One region of the Ureibacillus thermosphaericus genome, then DNA from elsewhere that is predicted to be linked to it. Evidence: predicted binding sites of a transcription regulator. Region 1 holds the regulator's gene; the other holds the start of a gene.
The links. Region 1 encodes NrdR, which represses ribonucleotide reductase genes. Its sites were predicted from a motif close to AACACNATATATNGTGTT; they were not measured.

Region 1 (11,480 bases):
ATATGGAACAATCGAAAATTTATATGAACAAATCGATGAAATGAAACAATCAAAAATGAAAGAAAAGCTTATCGCAAATGAAGAGCAAGCGAAAATGAGCAAACAATTGGCGACAATTAATACAAATGCACCAATTGAAATTTCTCTTAATGATTTAAATTATCCAGGTCCAGATCAGGAAGCGGTTCTTGAAGTATGGAAAGAGTTACAATTTAAATCGTTAATCGAAAAATCAGATTTTGAAATTGAAGAAAAAGAAACAGCTGCCCTTTCATTTAAAATCGTTCGTGAAATTGCGGAAGATCTTTTTACTGATACGATGGCTGTTCATGTTGAGCTGGAAAATGAGCATTATCATACATGTAATATATTAGGTTTTGGCTTTACAGATGGTTCAAATACCTTTTTCGTTCCCATAGAAGTTTTGCAAAAGAGCGAAAGACTAAAATCTTACTTTGAAGATGAAACGAAGAAAAAATATATGTCGGATTTAAAAGCTGCGCAATGTATATTAAAACGTCATGGCATCAATTTGCGAGGCGTGGAATTCGACTTGCTACTTGCATCTTATATTGTCAATCCTGCCATTTCAGGTGATGATGTAGCCACATTGGCAAAGGAATTTGGCTATACAGATGTGCGTTCCAACGAAGCTGTTTACGGAAAAGGGGCAAAATGGGCATTACCAAGTGAAGAAGTTCTTGCTGAACATGTTTGCCGAAAAGCATTTGCGATTTGGAGCTGTAAGGAACGGGTATCAAATAAGTTAAAAGAAAATGAACAGTTTGATTTGTACCATGATTTAGAATTACCTTTGGCTGTTATTTTAGGAAAGATGGAAAGCGAAGGAATTAAAGTTAATATTTCTACCCTTGAAACTATGGGACAAGAATTAGAAGATAAAATCGCGAAGCTTGAAACAGAAATTTATGAGTTGGCTGGTGAAACATTTAATATTAATTCACCAAAGCAGTTGGGAGTAATTTTATTCGAAAAATTAGGATTGCCGGTCATAAAGAAAACGAAAACAGGTTACTCCACGGCAGCGGATGTACTTGAAAAACTAAAGTCGGAACATCAAATTGTTCAGTTGATTTTAGAATATAGAACTCTTGCGAAATTACAATCCACTTATATTGAAGGATTAATCAAAGAAGTTCATCCAAAAGACAGCAAAGTTCATACTCGTTTTATGCAAGCATTAACATCAACAGGAAGGCTTTCTTCTACAGATCCGAACTTGCAAAACATACCGATTCGTTTAGAAGAGGGAAGAAAAATACGGAAAGCATTCGTACCTTCCCATGATGGATGGCTGCTATTTAGCGCCGATTACTCACAAATTGAATTGCGCGTGCTTGCACATATGTCGAAGGATAAAAATTTAGTGGAAGCTTTCAATCAAGGGATGGATATTCACACACGAACAGCAATGGAAGTATTTCATGTATCCCAAGACGACGTTACTTCTAATATGCGAAGAGCGGCAAAAGCGGTTAACTTCGGAATTATTTATGGAATCAGCGATTATGGACTATCCCAAAACCTCGATATTTCAAGAAAAGAAGCTGGAGAATTTATCGAAAAGTATTTTGAAAGTTTTCCAGGGGTAAAAGAATATATGGATAACATCGTGCAAGAAGCAAAATTGAAAGGTTATGTAACAACGATCTTAAACCGCCGACGTTATTTACCTGATATTACGAGCAAAAACTTTAATTTAAGAAGTTTTGCAGAGCGCACAGCAATGAATACGCCAATTCAAGGAAGTGCGGCAGATATCATTAAAAAGGCGATGCTAGATATTGACGCAAGATTGAAAGCAGAAGGGTTACAAGCGAAACTGCTTTTGCAAGTACATGACGAATTGATTTTTGAAGCGCCGAAAGAAGAAATTGAAAAGTTAGAAAAAATTGTACCAGAAGTGATGGAAAGTGCCATTTTACTTGATGTGCCATTAAAAGTGGACATCTCTTATGGTGAAACATGGTACGATGCAAAATAATAAGGAAGTGAAGACATGCCTGAATTACCAGAAGTGGAAGGGGTTGTTCGGGCACTATCCCCGAAAATAGAAGGTAAGACAATTTTAGAAGTTGCCCTATCTAAAACGGTTTGTGATGCTCATCAACAAGGAAAACAATGCATAGTGAAAAATATGGAGCCAAGGGAATTTGAAGAACAGATGCGCGGCATGACAATCAAAAAGGTGCTTCGCCGCGCCAAATATATCTTTATTGATTTAGAAAAAAATAATACACCATATCTTTTCGTTAATCATTTAGGAATGACTGGTGCTTGGTTTATTGTTGAGAACGAAAATGAAATTTTAGAAGAAAAGTTTCGAAATCATATTCATGCCACATTTCAACTATCTACTGGTGAATTGCTCATATTTTCAGATATTCGTAGATTTGGCGAATTGAGATTGCTAAATACAATTGATGAGCACCCACCTCTTTTACAAATGGCTCCTGAACCTTTTGATGAAATGGCATTAAACTACTTTTTAGAAAAATGTGAGCTTACTAAATATAAAAACAAACCGATAAAGGAAGTCATTATGGATGGACAAGTGATTTCCGGCTGCGGCAATATTTATGCAACGGAAGCGCTTTTTCGAGTAGGCATACATCCTGCGAGAAAGGCTGGGCGAATCAGTATAATGCGGAAAATCGCATTATTTGAAGAGATTCAGAAAGTTTTACTTGAAAGTATTGAAAGGGGAGGCTCAACAATCTCTGATTATCGCAATATCAATGGCGAAGCAGGCGGGATGCAGCATCGATTGAAAATGTATGGTAAAAAGGTTTGTCCAGCATGTAATGCAAGTACGAAATCGATGATTATCGGAGGAAGAACAAGCGTTTATTGTCCAAAATGTCAACGTTAAAAGGGTGTTATATATGATTATTGGTTTAACTGGAAGTATCGCAAGTGGAAAAAGTACAGTAAGCAACATGTTAAAAGAATATGGATTGCCAATAGTTGATGCAGATGTGGTGGCTCGTCTCGTAGTGGAGCCTGGCAGCGAAACGTTAAAGAGAATTGTTGAAGCTTTTGGAGAAGAGGTACTAACAGAGACGGGAGAATTAAATAGGCAAAAGCTAGGATCCATTATCTTCAATGATGAAGAAAAACGTCAAACGTTAAATGGCATTATTCATCCAGCTATTCGGAAAGAAATGTTGCGACAGCGGGATGAATATATCGCTAATGGTGAAAAAACCGTCATTATGGACATTCCATTATTATTTGAAAGTAAACTTCAACATTTTGTTGATAAAATTTTAGTCGTGACGGTATCGGAAGATGTACAATTGGAAAGATTAATGAAAAGAAATCAATTAACTGCGGAAGATGCAAAAGCCCGCATTCGTTCTCAGCTGCCATTAGCAGTAAAGGAACAAGGAGCCGATGCGGTTATAAATAATAATGGAACAATTGAAGAGACGCGAAAACAATTAGAGCATATTTTGAAAGAATGGGGAGTTCTTTCATAAGCTTTACATCGATTGATGATCAAATTATTGATTTCTAAACATTGTGTGAAGTGAATTTTTTCCATTTCATTTACGTAATGAAAACAGCAATCGATGGAAATGTTAGACTTTAAGCGGTAATTTTAAACAATTTTCTCATAGTAATACCTTTTTCCCTTTAATCATTTATTTTTCTGAAAATAATAACTTTTTTATTATTAGAATTATTGGTACACCTTTTATAATAATGTGCTATACTAATTGAGAAATAGTAAACATAATTGAAGTAAAACGGGAGGCTTATATTAATGACAGTTTCTATTGCAATTAACGGCTTTGGACGAATTGGCCGCATGGTGTTCCGACAAGCGATTGTTCAAGAAGATTTAAATATAGTGGCAGTTAATGCTAGCTATCCTGCAAAAACATTAGCACATATGGTTAAGTATGACACAATTCATGGACATTTTGATGGAACTGTAGAGTATGAGGAAGATGCTTTAATCGTCAACGGTAAACGTGTTCAATTAATTGCTGAACGCGATCCTGCAAAATTACCGTGGAAAGAACTTGGAGTAGACTTAGTTATCGAAGCAACAGGTAAATTCAATGATCGCGAAAAAGCAGCTCTTCATTTAGAAGCAGGTGCAAAAAAAGTAATTTTAACAGCGCCAGGTAAAAACGAAGACGTAACAATTGTAATGGGTGTTAATGATGATGTATTAGACGTGTCAAAACACCACATCATTTCAAATGCATCTTGTACAACAAACTGCTTAGCTCCGGTTGTAAAAGTGTTGCATGAACAATTTGGTATTGAAAACGGTTTAATGACAACAGTTCACGCATATACAAATGACCAAAAAAATCTAGACAACATGCATAAAGATTTACGCCGTGCTCGTGCATGTGGTCAAAGCATTATTCCAACTACGACTGGTGCAGCAAAAGCATTAAGTAAAGTAATTCCTGAAATGGAAGGAAAAATCCATGGTTTAGCTCTTCGTGTACCAACTCCAAATGTTTCATTAGTAGACTTAGTAGTCGACTTAAAACAAGATGTAACAGCTGAACAAGTGAACGAAGCTTTCAGAAAAGCAAGTGAAGGTTCATTAAAAGGTATCCTAAACTATAGCGAAGAACCACTTGTATCTGTTGATTACAATACAACAACATACTCATCTACAATTGATGCACAATTAACAATGGTAATGGGTACAAGAAAAGTTAAAGTAATGGCTTGGTACGATAATGAATGGGGTTACTCTGCACGCGTAATTGATTTAACGAAAAAAGTTGTAAAAGCACTTGAAGCGGTAACTGCATAATAAATAGTTGATAAAGTGTAGACATCGTCTGACAACGACTTTGTCTACACTTTTTTATATAATCTGTAGTTATGTAATATCACTTGATAAAATAATCTTTCATTACTATTTATATACAAAACTCCCGAAAAATATGCATTGAAAGTGCTACCAATCATTCTAATGAAATTCATTATAAATAACCTCGATTTTTGGTTGGAAGTATATTAAAATGAAAACCTATCATCTTCCATTAGAGATTATGTACTAGGAAAAGTGTTACTTCCTATGTTATTTGATATAATAATGTTAAATATACTAGACAGGGAGAAATTTTTATGAGATGTCCAAGTTGTTATTACAATGGAACGCGTGTCATAGATTCCAGACCCGTTGATGATAATAAAGAGATACGTAGACGTCGTGAATGCGAATCTTGCGGTTTCCGATTCACTACTTTTGAAAAAATAGAAGAAACGCCATTAATTGTAGTGAAAAAAGATGGGTCCAGGGAAGAATTTAGCCGAGAAAAAGTGTTAAGAGGGCTAATTCGCGCTTGCGAAAAACGTCCAGTATCATTAGAACAACTTGAACAAATCGTCTTTTCTATTGAAAAAGAATTAAGAAGACTAGGAAATTCGGAAGTAAGTTCTGTAGATGTTGGAGAAATGGTAATGGATGAGCTTGCAAAGGTGGATGAAGTGGCTTATGTTCGTTTTGCATCTGTTTACAGACAATTCAAAGATATTAATGTGTTTATGCAAGAGTTAACAGAATTATTGAATCGACAGCCAAAAAAGTAGTTATAGGGGGAAAGCAAAATTGGTTCATTTGTATAAAGAGCTTCAACCGAAGGATCATTTTGACATTATTCTCCCTCATTCTCTATCTTCCCATGAACGACAACTATTAACGCTTTTCTATCAGCCACTTACTGGTCCGGAACCTATTAGCCTATATTTAACTTTATGGGCAGAAGGTGAAGATGCTCATAGGGAAACTTTAAATCATTATTATTTAATGAATGTGTTAGATATGCCGATTGGTAAAGTGTTTCAAGCCCGTATTTCATTAGAAGCAATCGGTTTATTAAGAACATATCGAAAAGAAGAAGGAGAAAATCGTTTCTTTTTATATGAATTAGTGCGTCCTCTTGATGCAGAGACATTTTTTCAAGATCCGTTATTATCGATGTTTCTTTTCAGTAAAATTGGAGAACAAGCATACCGTAAACTTCGGAAACGATTCATCAAGCGAATGAACATGGATTCTTTTAAAGAAGTATCAAGAACATTTATGGATGTGTACAAACCCATTCATACGAATGTTCCCCAAGAATTCATCGAACCCAACCTAGAAACAAAAAATCGCAATTATCCATTCTATTATGAACAATTTGATTTTGCTTTATTGCAAGCTGGGTTATCGGAACAATTGATTCCTACCAGTGTATTTACAATTGAAGTAAAAGAATGGATTGCAAAGATAGCCTTCCTCTATCAATTCTCTCCACTTGATATGCAGAAGGTTGTTATTTTAGCGATTGATGATGAAATGCGAATTTCGTTAGATAGATTGAAAAAAGCTGCATCAGATTATTATAAATTAACGATTTCTAAAGAAGTGCCGAAACTTGAAAAAACTTTTGAAATGAAACCGCAAGAAATACAAAATCAGCCTTTAACGAAAGAACAAGAGTTAATTGATTACCTTGAAACAACCCCACCCGTTCAAGTGTTAAGAGACATTAATAACGGAAAAGAGCCAGTGCCATCTTCTGTCGAAATAGCAGAAGATTTAATATTGAAACATGGCATGCCCGTCGGAGTTGTCAATGTATTGCTTGAATATGTTATGCTAACTACAGACATGAAATTGCCACGCAAATATGTTGAACGAATTGCGGACCATTGGATGAGGAAAAATGTTCGAACGGCGAAGGAAGCAATGGAACTTGCTCGCACAGAACGGGATCAATATAATAAGTGGAAACAAGAAAACGAAGAGAAAAAGTCTTCTAATTTAAACTATAGAAAACAGCCATACAGAAATATAAGGGAAGAAAAGATACCAGAATGGTTCTATAAACGAAACGAACCTCGGAAAGAGGAAGAACAGTCCACAAAACAAAAAATTAACTTTGAAGAAGAACGTAAAAAAATATTGCAAAAACTTGGAGTTGTAGACGGGTAGGTGACCAACCATCGAATCGATCAAAAAATCTTTAAATAAAGTGCAAATTCCATCCTTTCAAGAAAGATACAATGCCATCCGAAATCAAATTTTAGAACATCCGAACGTTCAAAAATTTTTAAAAGAACATGATGATGTGGTTAATAAAGAGATGGTTGAACGCAGTTTAGCAAAGCTATATGAATATATTAGCCAAACGAGCGAATGTTGCAACTGCGGTTCGACAGAAAAATGCACTAATTATTTAAAAGGGTTTGTTCCAAAACTGTATATCGCTCAAAATTCCATAGATGTTGAATATGAACGATGCAAACAAAAAATCATTGAGGATGAACGCAGAGAAATTGAATCGATGATTTCAAGCATGTACATGCCAAAAGATGTATTATCTGCAACATTGAAAGATTTAGAGATTGATGATGAATCGCGGGTTGAAATACTTAATTATGCAGCTGATTTTGTTGCTCATATCAAAAATTCAGGGGAATTACCGAAAAAAGGTTTTTACTTGTATGGAGAGTTTGGTGTTGGGAAATCCTTTGTACTAGGTGCGATTGCCAACGAACTCGCCAGTTTAAAAGTCCCGTCAGTTCTTGTATTTGTACCTGAATTTTTAAGGGAATTAAAAAATTCCATCCACGATCAAACACTTCAGGAGAAAGTCGATTATGTGAAACAAGCTCCAGTATTGATGCTCGATGATATTGGTGCGGAATCATTAACAAGCTGGGCGAGGGATGAAATCTTAGGATCCATTTTACATTATCGAATGAGTGAGCAGCTACCAACCTTTATTACATCGAATTTAGATTATAAACAATTGGAAATTCATCTAGCAGAAACTTCTCGTGGTGAGATGGATGTAGTGAAAGCGGCAAGAATTATGGAGCGAATTAAAGCCGTGACGTTTCCTATTCGAATGATGGGAAGAAATAGGAGACTTTAAAAAGCTTTGTCTATTTCGATAGTTGCATTTCAAAAAAACTAAGCGTATACTTTCATTATGATGATGAAAAATATTTTGCGGTGAAGAGGACACGAAGTTTGTGAAACGGCTTATAGAGAGGGAAACCTAGGCTGGAAGTTTCCTAGTACGACGCAACACTTTACTACCTCGGAGCATTAGCGGGGAACAATCCGCTAACGTTTTCGGTACGTTACACCGACCTAGAGCTTCGTCTGAAATTTTATTTCGGAAGGAAGAAGGGTGGAACCACGAGCGATCGCGTCGTCCCTTTATTGGGATGGCGTTTTTTTATTTTAGGTTTCAACTGTTTAGCTTTATTAATTTTTGATTTCTATGAATACAGAATAGCTAAAAATTTTGCATCAAAAAATATAGTAAAGGAGAATTTGAGTATGTCTGAAGTGATTCAATTAACATTTCCAGACGGTGCTGTAAAGGAGTTTCCTAAAGGAACTTCTACTGATGATGTGGCAGCTTCCATCAGCCCAGGATTACGTAAAAAAGCGTTAGCAGGTAAAATCAATGGTAAGTTATTAGATTTAAAAACACCAATTGAGGAAGATGGTGCAATTGAAATCATTACACCAGAACATGAAGATGCATTAGAAATATTGCGCCACTCTACTGCTCATTTAACAGCTCAAGCAGTAAAACGTTTATTCCCTGGTGTGAAACTTGGGATTGGTCCTGTAATTGAAGGTGGGTTTTACTACGATATCGACTCACCAACACCAATATCTGCAGATGATCTTCCAAAAATAGAAAAAGAAATGAAAAAAATCATTTCTGAAAACCTTGAGATCGTACGTAAAAACGTTACTCGCGAAGAAGCGCGAAAAATTTATGAAGAAATCGGCGATGAATATAAATTGGAATTACTTGATGCGATTCCAGAAGGGGAACAAGTCTCTATATACTATCAAGGGGAATTTTTCGATCTTTGCCGTGGAGTGCACGTTCCATCTACAGGCAAATTAAAAGAGTTTAAATTGCTTTCTTTAGCTGGAGCATATTGGCGTGGTGATTCTAACAACAAAATGCTTCAACGTATTTACGGCACAGCATTCTTCAATAAAGAAGATTTAAAACAACACTTACAAATGCTTGAAGAGGCAAGAGAACGAGATCACCGTAAAATTGGTAAGGAACTTGAGCTATTTACTTTATCTCAAACTGTAGGGCAAGGGTTACCAATTTGGTTGCCAAATGGTGCAACAATTCGTCGCATCATCGAACGCTATATTGTTGATAAAGAAATCAGTCTTGGTTATCAGCATGTATATACTCCAGTGCTAGGTTCTAAAAGTTTATATGAAACATCTGGACATTGGCATCACTATTCTGAAGATATGTTCCCTCCAATGGAAATGGATAACGAAACACTTGTGCTTCGTCCAATGAACTGTCCACACCATATGATGGTGTACAAGAACAGCATGCACTCTTACCGCGAGTTGCCGATTCGAATTGCCGAACTTGGTATGATGCACCGTTATGAAGCATCTGGTGGTTTATCTGGATTACAACGTGTGCGCGGAATGACGTTGAATGATGCCCATATCTTCGTTCGTCCAGACCAAATTAAAGATGAGTTTAAACGAGTAGTTAACTTAATTTTAGATGTTTATAAAGATTTCGATATTAAAGATTATCGTTTCCGCTTATCTTACCGTGATCCAGAAGATACAGAAAAGTATTATGACGACGATGAAATGTGGGAACGTGCTCAAAGCATGTTAAAAGAAGCAATGGATGACCTAGGCCTTGAATATTTTGAAGCGGAAGGCGAAGCGGCATTCTATGGTCCTAAATTGGATGTACAAGTAAAAACTGCTATTGGTAAAGAAGAAACATTATCAACTGTGCAACTTGACTTCTTGCAACCAGAGCGCTTTGATTTAACATATATCGGAGAAGATGGAGAAAAACATCGTCCAGTTGTAATTCATCGTGGTATTGTATCGACAATGGAACGCTTTGTTGCATTCCTAATTGAAGAGTATAAAGGTGCGTTCCCAACTTGGTTGGCACCAGTTCAAGCAGTAGTGATACCTGTATCAAACGAAGTGCATTTTGATTATGCAAAACAAGTGGAAGAAACACTTCGTAAAGCTGGTATTCGCGTAGAATTGGATGTTCGTGAAGAAAAGTTAGGATATAAAATCCGTGAAGCACAAATGAAGAAAATCCCTTACATGTTGGTATTAGGAGATAAAGAAGTGGAAGCGAATGCGGTAAATATTCGCAGATATGGATCTAAAGATTCCGAAACAGTTCCATTCGAACAATTCCTTGAAGATATCAAAAAGGACGCAAGAGTGTAAACGGGATACAAAGATGATTTGTATTTTTGATTAGTGTGGAAGATGCCCGGAGCTTAGCAAAGGGCATCTTGATTTTTTAAAATGCTTTAGTTTATAATTCTAATCATTGCACGATAGCTAGTATTCGTTAAAGAATTTTGGATTTTAAAGTTTTCTATTTTTTCTTTCAAAGGAATGTATTGATAAAAAACTTGACATTCTAAAATATGAATGTTACGATAACAAAGGTTAAGAATACAAGTTTGTGGTTGAAAGTAGAGGCTGCCCGCTTCTCACCTGTTTCGACGCTTCAAGCAGTTGGCAGGTTTGGAATAAATGAAAAATGAATACGCTCTTTTTGCGTATTTTTCGGCGGGCGGACATCTTCTGAAATGTCCGTCTTTTTTTATGGACATAACAGAATCAACAGCGACGTTCAACCAGGGATGTTTCCAAACCGTGTATTCGCGACACAACCTTGGAGGTGGATTTTTATTAGCAAAGACATGTACGTCAACGAAGGGATACGTGCACGTGAACTTCGTGTAATTGATCAAAACGGTGAACAATTAGGAATTAAATCCCGTAATGAAGCGTTAGAAATGGCTGCTCGTGTAAACTTGGATCTTGTCCTAGTAGCACCACAAGCGAAGCCACCTGTCGCTCGTATTATGGACTATGGCAAGTTTAAATTTGAGCAGCAAAAGAAAGAGCGCGAGATTCGCAAAAATCAAAAAGTCATCCACATGAAAGAGGTACGTTTAAGCCCAACAATTGATGAGCATGACTTCCACACAAAACTTCGAAACGCAATCAAGTTCCTTCAAAAAGGAGATAAAGTAAAATGTACGTTGCGTTTCAAAGGTCGCGCAATTACGCATACAGATATTGGTCAGCGGGTATTAGATCGTTTTGCTGAAGAATGTGCAGAATATGCAACAGTAGAACAAAAGCCAAAATTAGAAGGCCGAAGCATGTTTTTAGTACTTGCACCAAAAAATGAAAAATAATGATTACGAAATAAGGTTTAGGAGGAAATACTATGCCAAAAATGAAAACTCATCGTGGCGCTGCTAAGCGTTTCAAAAGAACGGGTACAGGTAAATTTAAATTTGACCGTGCTTACGGTAGCCACTTAGCTGCAAATAAAACGACAAAACAAAAACGTCAACTGCGTAAAGCTAAAGTGATGACTGCAGGTGACTACCAACGCATTAAAACTTTACTT
Region 2 (11,480 bases), 530 kb from region 1:
GAAGGGGTCATGTTCGGAGGAAAAGAACATACCGTTTCCGCAATTCGCCGAAACGATCAATCCATTGAATATTACTATGCGAAAAAACCTAAAAAGCCTTGGATGCAAAAGCTTAAAAAAATTCCTTTCATCCGAGGAAATATAGCCATTATTGAATCCGCTGGAATCGGTTCTAAACATTTACAATTTTCTAGTGATCGTTACGATGTGACGCCCGGCGAAGAGGAAGATGGCCAGGAATTATCAAAGCTAGAAATGATATTCGGCGTTGCAATTGTCGGGATTCTTTCTTTTTTATTTGGTAAATTTGTCTTTACTTTAGTTCCCGTTTTTATTGCCGAATTATTTTCTCCATGGGTTTCCGGTAAATATCCACAAATCTTTTTGGAAACTGGCATTAAACTAATTTTGCTTCTGATTTATTTATATTTCATCTCGTTAACGCCTATCATTCGTCGAGTTTTTCAATACCATGGAGCCGAACATAAGGTCATTAATTGTTACGAAAACGGAATTGAATTAACAGTTGAAAATGTGCAAAAACAATCAAGATTACATTACCGTTGTGGTTCAAGCTTCATTTTATTTACGGTCATTGTCGGGATGTTCATTTACTTATTCTTCCCCGTTGATCCATTATGGTTCCGTGTGCTGATTCGTATCTTATTAATCCCTGTCGTATTAGGCGTTTCCTATGAGGTATTGCAATTTACTAATTCTTTAAGAGATATACCAGTATTATGCTATTTAGGATATCCAGGATTATGGTTGCAATTATTAACAACAAAAGAACCGGATGATGACATGGTAGAAGTTTCAATTGCTTCCTTTAAGAAACTACATGAAATCGAAAACAATCCAGAAATCATCGCCCAATTGAATCACGACTAATCAATGAAATGACGTCACAGCATATGATTGCTGGAACGTCTTTTTTGTACCAAAAAAAACAAAATATTTACTCTCCCCTACCAATTCGGTAACATTACTTTTATAAAAAAATATGGGGGATAGAGAAATGGAAATTGATGTCATAACCGTAATACTTCTTATATTTTTTGGTTTTTTAGGAGCTTTTTTAAATGCCATTGTAGGTGGCGGAGGTTTAATAACCGTACCAGCACTGATGTTTGTTGGACTCCCGCCAGCTAGTGCCATCGCAACGAATAAATTAGCAGCAACGATGGGAAATTTAACAAGCACTCTAACATTCCTAAAAGCTGGTAAAGTAGATATGAAACTGTTAGGGCCAATTGTTCCTTTCGTTTTTATCTTTTCCATGCTTGGTGCCTGGACCGTTCATTTATTGGATCCAGCAATTTTAAAACCCCTTGTGATTATCATGCTGCTTCTAGTTTTCATTTACACAGTAATAAAAAAAGACTGGGGGCAAATTGAAAAGAAAAAAGAATTGACGTGGAAACGAAAAATCGTTTTCCTTTGTTCTTTACTCGCCATCGGATTTTATGATGGTTTTTTTGGTCCAGGAACAGGTTCTTTTATCATTTTTGTATTTTTAATGATAGGTTTTGATTTTTTACAAGCATCAGGAAATGCAAAATTATTAAACTTTACTAGTAATCTTGCAGCATTAGTGATGTTTTTCATACTCGGGGAAGTATTGTTCATCTACGGAATAATCATGGGGATTTCCATGATATGTGGTGCCTATGTAGGAACAAAGTTTGCATTGAAACAAGGAACTACTGTTGTTCGTATTTTATTTATCGTCACGACATTAATTTTACTAGCGAAAAATAGCTATGATTATTTTTTCTAATGATCGTTTGCTGATTTTCGCAAATTAGAAAATATAAAAACAGCTTAGGGGAACCTCGAATTTCCCCTAAGCCATCCGATTACATATTACTAAGTAATGTCACTAAAATTTATTCACCAACACCATTTGACAAAGAACCATTTTTTATTGGTCACACACTTTTTACAGTATGACTTTGTCATAATTATAAACCACATTTTAGTTGGGCACCACATACGGTACATGTGTTGCATCCACCAATTTCTTCTACTGTTCCTTGGCGGCAAACTGGGCATGTATCTCCTACTTCTGAACCGATGTTCACGTTTGTTTGTTGAAGCGGAGCAATTGTTTCTAACAATACGACTGGCTTTTCAACAGGCTCATCCTGCAATTCTTCAAATGTTAACTGCTCTTCTTGCGTCATTTCCGCTTTTAATGTTAACACTTGCGAATCACGGCTACCGTCAACGTAAACCGTTCCACCTTTTGCTCCACCTCTATATAAACGTTCATAAACTTTTTCTACTTGTTCCACCGTGTATCCTTTCGGTGCATTTACCGTTTTAGAGATAGATGAATCTACCCAACGTTGAATGATACATTGAACATCTGCATGAGCTTCTGGCGTCAAATCCATCGCTGTTACAAACCAGTGAGGTAAGTGATGTTCATTTACTTCAGGATGCTTTTCTAAGTATTCTTGAACAATTTCTGCTTTTACTTCGATGAATTTTCCTAGGCGACCAGAACGATAATATGTGAAAGAGAAATAAGGTTCTAAACCAGTTGCAACTCCCACCATAGTACCTGTTGAACCAGTTGGAGCAACAGTTAACAGATGGGAATTTCGGATGCCATATTCAAGTACCCCTTGACGAATATGTTCTGGCATGCGTTTCATGTAACCAGTATTAATGAATGCTTCACGTAAGCGTTTCGTTTCCTCTTCTGTTTCACCTACTAAGAATGGGAAGCTGCCACGTTCTTTTGCTAGTTCAATGGACGTTTCGTAAGCAGTTGTCGCAATCGTTTCGAAAACTTGATCGACAAGCTTGTTTCCTTCTTCTGAACCATATTCTTTTTCGCAGTAAATTAGTAGATCAGCTAAGCCCATTACTCCAAGACCGATACGTCGCTCACCTAGAGCTTGTCTACGGTTTTCTTCAAGGAAATACGGAGTTGCATCAATGACATTATCTTGCATGCGAACGCCAACGCGAACTGTTTCTTTTAATGCCTCAAAGTCCACTGTTTTTTCATCTTTCAATGCAAATTGAGCTAAATTCACTGCTGCTAAGTTACATACTGAATACGGCGCAAGCGGTTGCTCACCACAAGGGTTTGTCGCAACAACTTTTTGGCCATAAGCGCGGGCATTTGTCATTTCATTGGCATTATCGATGAAGAAAATACCTGGTTCTGCAGCATAAGTTGCACATATATTAATTAATTTCCAAAGTTCTCGTGCTTTAATTTTGCGATAAGTGCGCACTCCGTAACCGAGAGCTTCCCACTCGCGCACGTCACCAATTTTGTGCCATTTCTCATTGTAAATTGCCATTTCTTCCGGCGTATAGTTTTCTACATCTGGGAATCGAAGCGGGTATTCTTCGTCTTTTTCAACCGCTTCCATAAATTCATTTGTAATAGTAACAGAGATATTGGCACCTGTTAAAAAGTCTGGATTATGCACAGTGTACGTTCCGCCATCGCGAAGCTTTGTTTCCGCTTCTTTAATAATTGCTTCGCTAAATCCTCCTAAACCAGGGATGTTTTTATAGTTTAGGATTCCTTGATACATCGCTTCTTCAAGCGGCGTTAATGGTTTGAATTTTAATTTTTCTTTCGCATGGCGAACGATTGATTCATCTTCCATATTTTCAATTAAATAGCGCAAAATGCGAGGATTTTGCATTTTGGAAATGATAAATTCAACAATATCTGGATGCCAATCAGCGAGCATGATCATTTGTGCTCCCCGACGCGAACCACCTTGTTCGACAAGATGTGTAAGTTTCGCAATATCATCAAGCCATGATACAGAACCGCTTGATTTTCCATTGACCCCTCTTGCAAGCGTATTGCGAGGTCTTAGTGTTGAACCGTTTGTACCAACACCGCCTCCGCGGCTCATAATTTCCATTACCTTTTTGCGATGTTCACTAATACCTTCTCGGCTATCTGGAACGAAAGGCATTACATAGCAGTTGAAGTATGTGACTTGCGTTCCTGAACCTGCACCGTATAGAACTCGTCCAGCCGGCACGAACTTTAAAGAAGCTAATTGCTCGTAAAATTTTTGGAACCATTCATTGCGTTTTTCTTCTGTTTGTTCAACAGCCGATAAGCCTGTTGCATTTCGTTTCGCAATTTGTTCATAAAAAATTTCTAGAGGCTTTTCAATAACATCTAGAGAACGAACGATGATGCCTGTTTCTTGTTCTTTTGGATCATCGAGTACATTTCTGTATTCTTCTTCAATTAATACTTCTGCTTTATTAGCATTCCAATCAATTGATTGGATATAACCTAATCCTCGAGCTGGAAACTTTGGATCTTCTTTAATTGTTAATACAACAAAATCTCCAGGTTTTAATGTTTTCTTTTCCGTATCCTTGAATGAGTATCGGTCAATCATGACTAATCTCGATACACCTTTATGCGTTATATGCATATCTGGAGTAATTGAATGAACTTGTGGAAATTGTTCAATATCTTTGTTTAGTTGATCAATGAGGATGGTCGTATAAGAATCTACCATTACCATCTGCCAGCCTCCCTTAGCACATATATAATTTATCTATCATTTCCTATATATAAACAATAAAACACAATATATTGTATGTCTAGTAAAATGAACATACAATATATTGTTTCGTTCTACTTAGAAAAGATTACCTCATAACTAGAATCGATTCAAGGGGTTGACAAATAATAATTTCTATGAATCTTAGAAATTTCTAAGTTTGGAGCTGATTATTAAATTTTAGTCACGATTTTTGAACGATAATTTTTAATTACTTTCTGAAATTCCATTCATCATTTGCATATTTTTCTTCTTCTAATTTTTTCACATATTCCTTTTGTTCTTCTGTTAATTCATATGGAACAAGTTCAATTTGTAAAGCTTCTTCAAATCCTTTTTTGAATGCATGAATGCATTCCTCAATAGTGATGCGTCGTGTTGATAAACGGTTAATTGCAACTGCTCTTTCCGGCAATTGTTTTCGCATCCGCTCTTTTGCCTCTTCGGAAGGGAATTTGAACAGAGACAACAGCTTGTCCTCATCGAGATCCAATAAAATCGCACCGTGCTGTAAAACGACACCCTTTTGTCTAGTTTGCGCACTTCCAGCAACTTTCTTTCCTTCTACAACGAGTTCATACCAGCTTGGAGCATCAAAACAAACTGCACTTTTTGGTTTTTTCAATGCTTCTTGTTTTTCCTCCGTATCAGGGATGCTGAAATATGCATCTAACCCTAAATTGTGGAACCCTTTTAACAAGCCTTCGCTTAAAAAACGATAAGCTTCTGTAACCGTTTCAGGCATATTTGGGTATTGTTCTGTAACGATGATGCTATATGTCAATTCGCTGTCATGAAGAACTGCTCTTCCACCAGTAGGTCTCCGAACAAAGCCAATATTTTGCGTTTTTAAAGCATCAAAATCAATGTCTCGATGTGCTCTTTGGAAATATCCAATAGAAAGGGTTGGCGGATTCCACTCGTAAAATCGAATTACTGGTGGAATTTCGCCTCTACTATGAAAATCGAGTAATGCCTCGTCTAATGCCATATTATAAGAAGGACTGCATGGTCCTGAATTAATGAAATACCATTTCGTTTTCAACTTGTTTTCCTCCTCACAACTTTTTTTATTGTATCAAACTGAATGGACGAATGCCAATTTCTTATTTATAATGTTCTATGTAAATAGAAAGGAGAATTTTAGAAGTGGCGACAGTATTATATACGATTGCAACAATCCTAGGACTTATCATTATCTATGTTTTAGTAAGTTCATTCCGTTTGAAAAAATCTGTTACTAATTTGACGCAAGAAGAATTTATTAAAGGATATCGAAAAGCTCAATTAATCGATGTTCGAGAAACAAAAGAATTTGATTCTGGTCACATTTTAGGAGCACGTAATATCCCTTTTACTCAATTGCGTCAACGTTACAAAGAAATTCGTCCAGATCTTCCTGTATATTTATATTGTCAAAATATGACAAGAAGTTCTAGGGCAGCTCTTTTCTTAAAGAAAAAAGGTTACAATCAATTGTATCAACTTCAAGGCGGTTTCAAAACTTGGACTGGTAAAATTAAAACAAAAAATTAGTTTGCCTGTTGAAATTCCTATATTTAAAGAAATGACATGATTCGCCAACAACATTTATGATATTTTACTCATGTCATATATCATCTTTAAAATAGCTAGTTTTAAAAGTAGTAAAAAATATCCATGAGATGCACTCATGGATATTTTTATTTTGAACGCTATTGTTTTTGATAACGCAAAATTGGATTTCTAGCAGCTTGAGTTTCATCTAATCGACTCACAACAGTTGTATGTGGTGCTTCTTGTACAATAGACGGATTCTCTTCCGCTTCTTTTGCGATTTGGATCAGTGCATCACAGAACGCATCTAATGTTTCTTTCGATTCTGTTTCTGTAGGCTCAATCATCATTCCCTCTTCCACATTTAATGGGAAGTAAATTGTTGGTGGATGATAACCGAAATCAAGTAGTCGTTTCGCAATATCCAACGTACGAACACCCAGTTTCTTTTGACGTCGACCGGATAAAACAAATTCGTGTTTACAATGACGATCATAAGGAAGGTCAAAGTAAGGTTGTAGTTTGCGCATCATGTAGTTCGCATTTAATACTGCATATTCTGTTACTAATTTTAATCCTTCAGGACCCATTGAACGAATATACGTATAAGCACGCACATTGATGCCGAAGTTTCCGTAGAATGGTTTTACACGGCCAATGGATTGTGGACGATCATAATCAAAATGGAACGTGCCATCTTCTTTTTTCACTAATACTGGTTTCGGCAAGAATGGAATTAAATCTGCTTTTACCCCTACAGGACCAGAACCAGGACCTCCACCGCCGTGTGGACCTGTGAATGTTTTGTGTAAATTCAAGTGTACACAGTCAAATCCCATATCTCCCGGACGAACTTTCGACATGATCGCATTTAGGTTGGCTCCATCATAATACACTTTGCCGCCCACACTGTGGACGATTTCGGCAATTTCAATGATATGTTCTTCAAATAGACCGAGTGTATTTGGATTTGTCAGCATAAGTGCCGCTGTATCTTCCCCAACTACTCGACGTAAATCTTCCAAGTCAACTAAACCATTTTCATCCGATTTTACTGTAATTGTTTCAAATCCAGCAACAGTAGCACTAGCTGGGTTTGTTCCGTGTGCAGAGTCTGGAACGATTACTTTATTACGATGACCTTCCCCATTTGCTTCATGGAAAGCACGAATCATCATTAATGCTGTCCATTCTCCATGCGCACCCGCAGCAGGTTGTAATGTAACTTCATCCATACCTGTAATTTCTTTTAAAGCTGTTTGAAGTTCGTACATTAATTCCATTGCACCTTGAACTGTTGACTCGTCTTGTAACGGGTGAATATTTGCGAATCCAGAGAAGCGGGCGACTTCTTCATTAATTTTTGGATTGTATTTCATCGTACAAGAACCTAGTGGATAGAATCCAGAATCTACGCCATGATTGCGGCGAGATAATGCTGTATAGTGGCGCATAATATCCAATTCTGAAACTTCCGGTAATTCAGCAGGTTCTTCACGCAAATATTCTTGTGGAATTAATTCTGATAATTCTACCTCTGGCACATCTAATTCTGGCAAGCTGTAGCCGATGCGCCCTTCCTTCGATAATTCAAAAATGAGCGGTTGATTTTCGTTATGCATTGTAAGCCCCCATTTCTTGCACTAATTGATCAATCTCTTCTTTCGTACGCAATTCTGTAACGGCAATAAGTACATGGTTTTCAAGTTCAGGATAATCGCGGCCTAAATCATAACCACCGATAATGCCTTTTTCTAATAATCTTTTGTTTAATTCACTCACTGGTTTGTTTACTTTTACAACGATTTCGTTGAAGTGAGCACCTTGGAATGGAACTGTAAATCCAGCTTGCTCAAACGCTGTTTTTGCATAACGAGTTTTCACGATGTTTTGCTTTGCCATTTCTTGAATACCGCGTTTACCTAAAGCTGTCATAGTAACGGATGCAGCAAGAGCAAGCAATGCTTGGTTCGAACAAATGTTAGAAGTTGCTTTTTCACGGCGAATATGTTGTTCGCGAGCTTGTAATGTTAATACGAAACCGCGACGTCCGTCTTGGTCTACTGTTTGTCCTACTAAACGGCCAGGCACTTTACGCATTAATTTTGAAGTCGTAGCAAAATAACCGCAGTGTGGTCCTCCAAAACTTTCAGGAATACCAAATGGTTGTGCATCCCCTACAGTAATGTCAGCTCCAAGTTTTCCAGGAGGCGTTAACACACCTAATGCTAATGGGTTTGCAGAAACAATGAATAATCCTTTCGCTTCATGTACTAGCTCACCCATTGTTTTCAAGTCTTCAATTTGACCAAAGAAGTTAGGATACTGAACCATAACAGCCGCAGTATCTTGATCAATCATACCTTTTAATGCTTCAATATCTGTTACTCCATCTTTCATTGGCACATTTACTACTTCGATTGATTGGCCATATGCATAAGTTTCTACAACAGTACGATATTCAGGATGGATTGCTTCAGATACTAACAATTTTTTACGTCTTGTTGAGCCAGCAGCAAGCATCCCTGCTTCTGCAAGCGATGTTCCGCCATCATACATGGAAGAGTTTGCTAAATCCATACCTGTTAATTCGGCAATCATTGTTTGGAATTCAAAAATAGCTTGTAGTTCACCTTGTGAAATTTCCGGTTGATATGGTGTATAAGCAGTATAGAATTCAGACCGAGAAATAACATGGTCCACAATAACAGGTTTGTAGTGATTGTATACACCTGCACCTAAGAATGAAACAGCTGTTTCAGTGTTGATATTTTTATCTGCTAAAGCTTTTAGTTCTTTTAATAGCGCAGATTCAGATGCTGCTTCTTTAATATTATAAAGCCCTTTAAAACGCACCTCTTCAGGAATATCCGCAAATAATTCATCAATGCTTTCTACTCCAATGGTAGAGAGCATTTCTTGTTTGTCTTGTTCCGTTATTGGAAGATAACGATGCTTCATTGTTTGACCTCCATTAATTTTTATTTTTCACGTTTATAAAATGGCTTCGGCACAACATGTGCTTTTACCTTTTTATTGCGTAGTTCTACTTCCACTTCTGTACCAATTTCAGTATATTGAATATCTAATAAAGCAAGTCCTAAATTACGTTTCGTACTAGGGATTTGTGTACCAGTTGTAACTTCTCCAATTTCAGTGTCGCCTTTAAATACTTTATAGCCATGGCGAGGAATCCCTTTATCAATCATTTCAATACCAACCAGTTTTCTTGAAAGCCCTTGTTCTTTTTGGTTTTTAAGAGCTTCTTTACCGATGAAATCCGCATCTTTTTGAAGTTTTACTGCAAAGCCGATGCCTGCTTCTAATGGAGAAATATTTTCTGATAATTCTTGTCCATAAAGCGGTAAGCATGCTTCAAAACGCAACGTATCACGTGCTCCAAGGCCGCATGGTATCAATCCATCTTCTTTTCCTGCTTCTAATAGTTTATTCCACAATGCTACAATTGAATTTGGCTCCCCGTATAATTCGAAGCCGTCTTCACCTGTATATCCGCTGCGTGATAACAATACAGAATAACCACTAACTTGAACAGATGCTTTAAATTGGAATGGTTTTAATTCAGATAAGTTCACATCTGTTAATGTTTGCAAGATTTTTTCTGATAGAGGTCCTTGAAGTGCAATTAAGGCATATTCATCTGATTGATTTATAATCGTTACATCGCCTTCTGCATGCTTTTTCATCCATTCAAAGTCTTTTTCAATATTTGCCGCATTGACAACAAGCAAGTATTGGTCATCGCCAAGATTATAGACGATTAAATCATCTACAACCCCACCATTTTCATAGCACATCACATTATATTGTGCGCCGCCAACTGGAATTTTTGAAATGTCATTGGACAATAATTTTTGAAGATAGCCGAGAACATCTTTCCCTTTTACAAAAATTTCTCCCATATGGGATACATCGAAAAGTCCAGCACGATTTCTTACAGCTTCATGTTCATCCTTTATTGATGAAAATTGAACAGGTAATTCCCATCCACCAAAATCAATCGTTTTTGCACCATATTTCGCATATTCATCAAATAATGGTGTTCTCTTTAATTCTCCCATCGTGAAACCTCCCTCATTAATTAACAATTTACTACCAATATCTTTAAACTAGGCAAAAAGGACAGAAAATCCCCTTTTTAAAGGAATTCTCTGTCCTTGCACCTGAAAGTTACACCTATTATAAAATAGGCTTTCCCCTTGGGTGGCTGTTATTCAGCACTCTCCAGAGTTGCGTCCCGTACGAGTCTTTTTGCCTGAGAGATTCATAGTTCTACTACTTGCTCCTTCGGCGACGTAAAAACGTTCTCTCCCCGCACAATCATCCGCACCATATGAAATTTTTCAACAAACAGACATCTTTGCCTATATCCTAACATTGAACGTAATAGAAGGCAATCATTTTTTAAAATTCCTTAAAAAAACGAACATTTTTAAACAACAACACCTTATCATTCGCCTTTTAGTCGATTCACTTGAAAAGCAATATAATTTACCACTTGGCGAATTGTTCGATCTTTTGTAAGGACACGGATGTGAGCGGCTCTTTTATAAAATTTTCTCCTATAATAATATAGTCGTTCCAGTTCTTTTTTAGTCGAACGTTGTGCAATTGGTCGATTTTTGTCATTTTTTATTCTTTTATAAATGTCTTCAAATGATGCATCAAGAAAAAAGATTAAACCTGTTCTTCTCATTATTTGTCGATTTTCTTGTCTCATTGGAACGCCGCCACCAGTCGCAATAATGCAAGCTTCGTCACGAAAGTTTTTTAAAAATTCAGTTTCTAAATTTCTAAAATATTCTTCTCCAAACTTTTCAAAAATTTCTGGAATCGACATGCCTTGTTGTCTGACGATTTCTTTATCCATATCATAAAAGGGCAATCGTAGGGCATAGCTTAATTGGCGTCCGACTGCACTTTTTCCGCACCCCATAAACCCTACTAAGTAAATCTTTCGCATAATTAGACACCTTTCTACTAAAACTCTGCGGTTTCTCCAAGTAAATTTATCGTAGCACGAATGTTTATGTTTTCCAATGAATTTATAATAGAAAATTGAGTTAAGTAGGTTGAACTGTAAAAAATTACAACAGTGATAAGAAAAAACAAAAAGACAATGGCAACGGGAAATATCATGCCTTTTTCGTTATTTATGATATTGTACAAGTAACGCTCTCTCCTTTACAATACCATTCAAGAATTCTACTTTTATCGTTACAATATTGTTTGAAAGGGAAAACTCGGCATGCCGAATACCAATTAATAGTGGCACATAACCTTGATCATTGATTTGCAAACGAATCACATCTGTAATCTTGTTTATTTTTATCGTTTTTGTGGAAGAGTCTATGA

Region 2: the regulator NrdR is predicted to act here: its motif matches at 4,590-4,607, upstream of UtA1_RS10510 (vitamin B12-dependent ribonucleotide reductase).

Annotation. Positions count from the first base shown of each region.
Region 1 covers NZ_AP018335.1:2,710,558-2,722,037, reverse strand. The annotation lists gene polA (DNA polymerase I) at 1-2,005, shown strand, start outside; gene mutM (bifunctional DNA-formamidopyrimidine glycosylase/DNA-(apurinic or apyrimidinic site) lyase) at 2,021-2,893, shown strand; gene coaE (dephospho-CoA kinase) at 2,907-3,503, shown strand; gene UtA1_RS13075 (glyceraldehyde-3-phosphate dehydrogenase) at 3,791-4,810, shown strand; gene nrdR (transcriptional regulator NrdR) at 5,128-5,592, shown strand; gene UtA1_RS13065 (replication initiation and membrane attachment family protein) at 5,612-6,982, shown strand; gene dnaI (primosomal protein DnaI) at 7,023-7,928, shown strand; gene thrS (threonine--tRNA ligase) at 8,342-10,273, shown strand; ribosomal protein L20 leader region at 10,520-10,666, shown strand; gene infC (translation initiation factor IF-3) at 10,759-11,262, shown strand; gene rpmI (50S ribosomal protein L35) at 11,295-11,480, shown strand, end outside.
Region 2 covers NZ_AP018335.1:2,178,163-2,189,642, reverse strand. The annotation lists gene UtA1_RS10520 (DUF1385 domain-containing protein) at 1-891, shown strand, start outside; gene UtA1_RS10515 (TSUP family transporter) at 1,019-1,780, shown strand; gene UtA1_RS10510 (vitamin B12-dependent ribonucleotide reductase) at 1,965-4,529, opposite strand; gene UtA1_RS10505 (lipoate--protein ligase family protein) at 4,780-5,613, opposite strand; gene UtA1_RS10500 (rhodanese-like domain-containing protein) at 5,718-6,104, shown strand; gene gcvPB (aminomethyl-transferring glycine dehydrogenase subunit GcvPB) at 6,263-7,726, opposite strand; gene gcvPA (aminomethyl-transferring glycine dehydrogenase subunit GcvPA) at 7,719-9,065, opposite strand; gene gcvT (glycine cleavage system aminomethyltransferase GcvT) at 9,086-10,186, opposite strand; glycine riboswitch at 10,275-10,355, opposite strand; glycine riboswitch at 10,359-10,449, opposite strand; gene UtA1_RS10480 (shikimate kinase) at 10,576-11,088, opposite strand; gene comGF (competence type IV pilus minor pilin ComGF) at 11,275-11,480, opposite strand, start outside.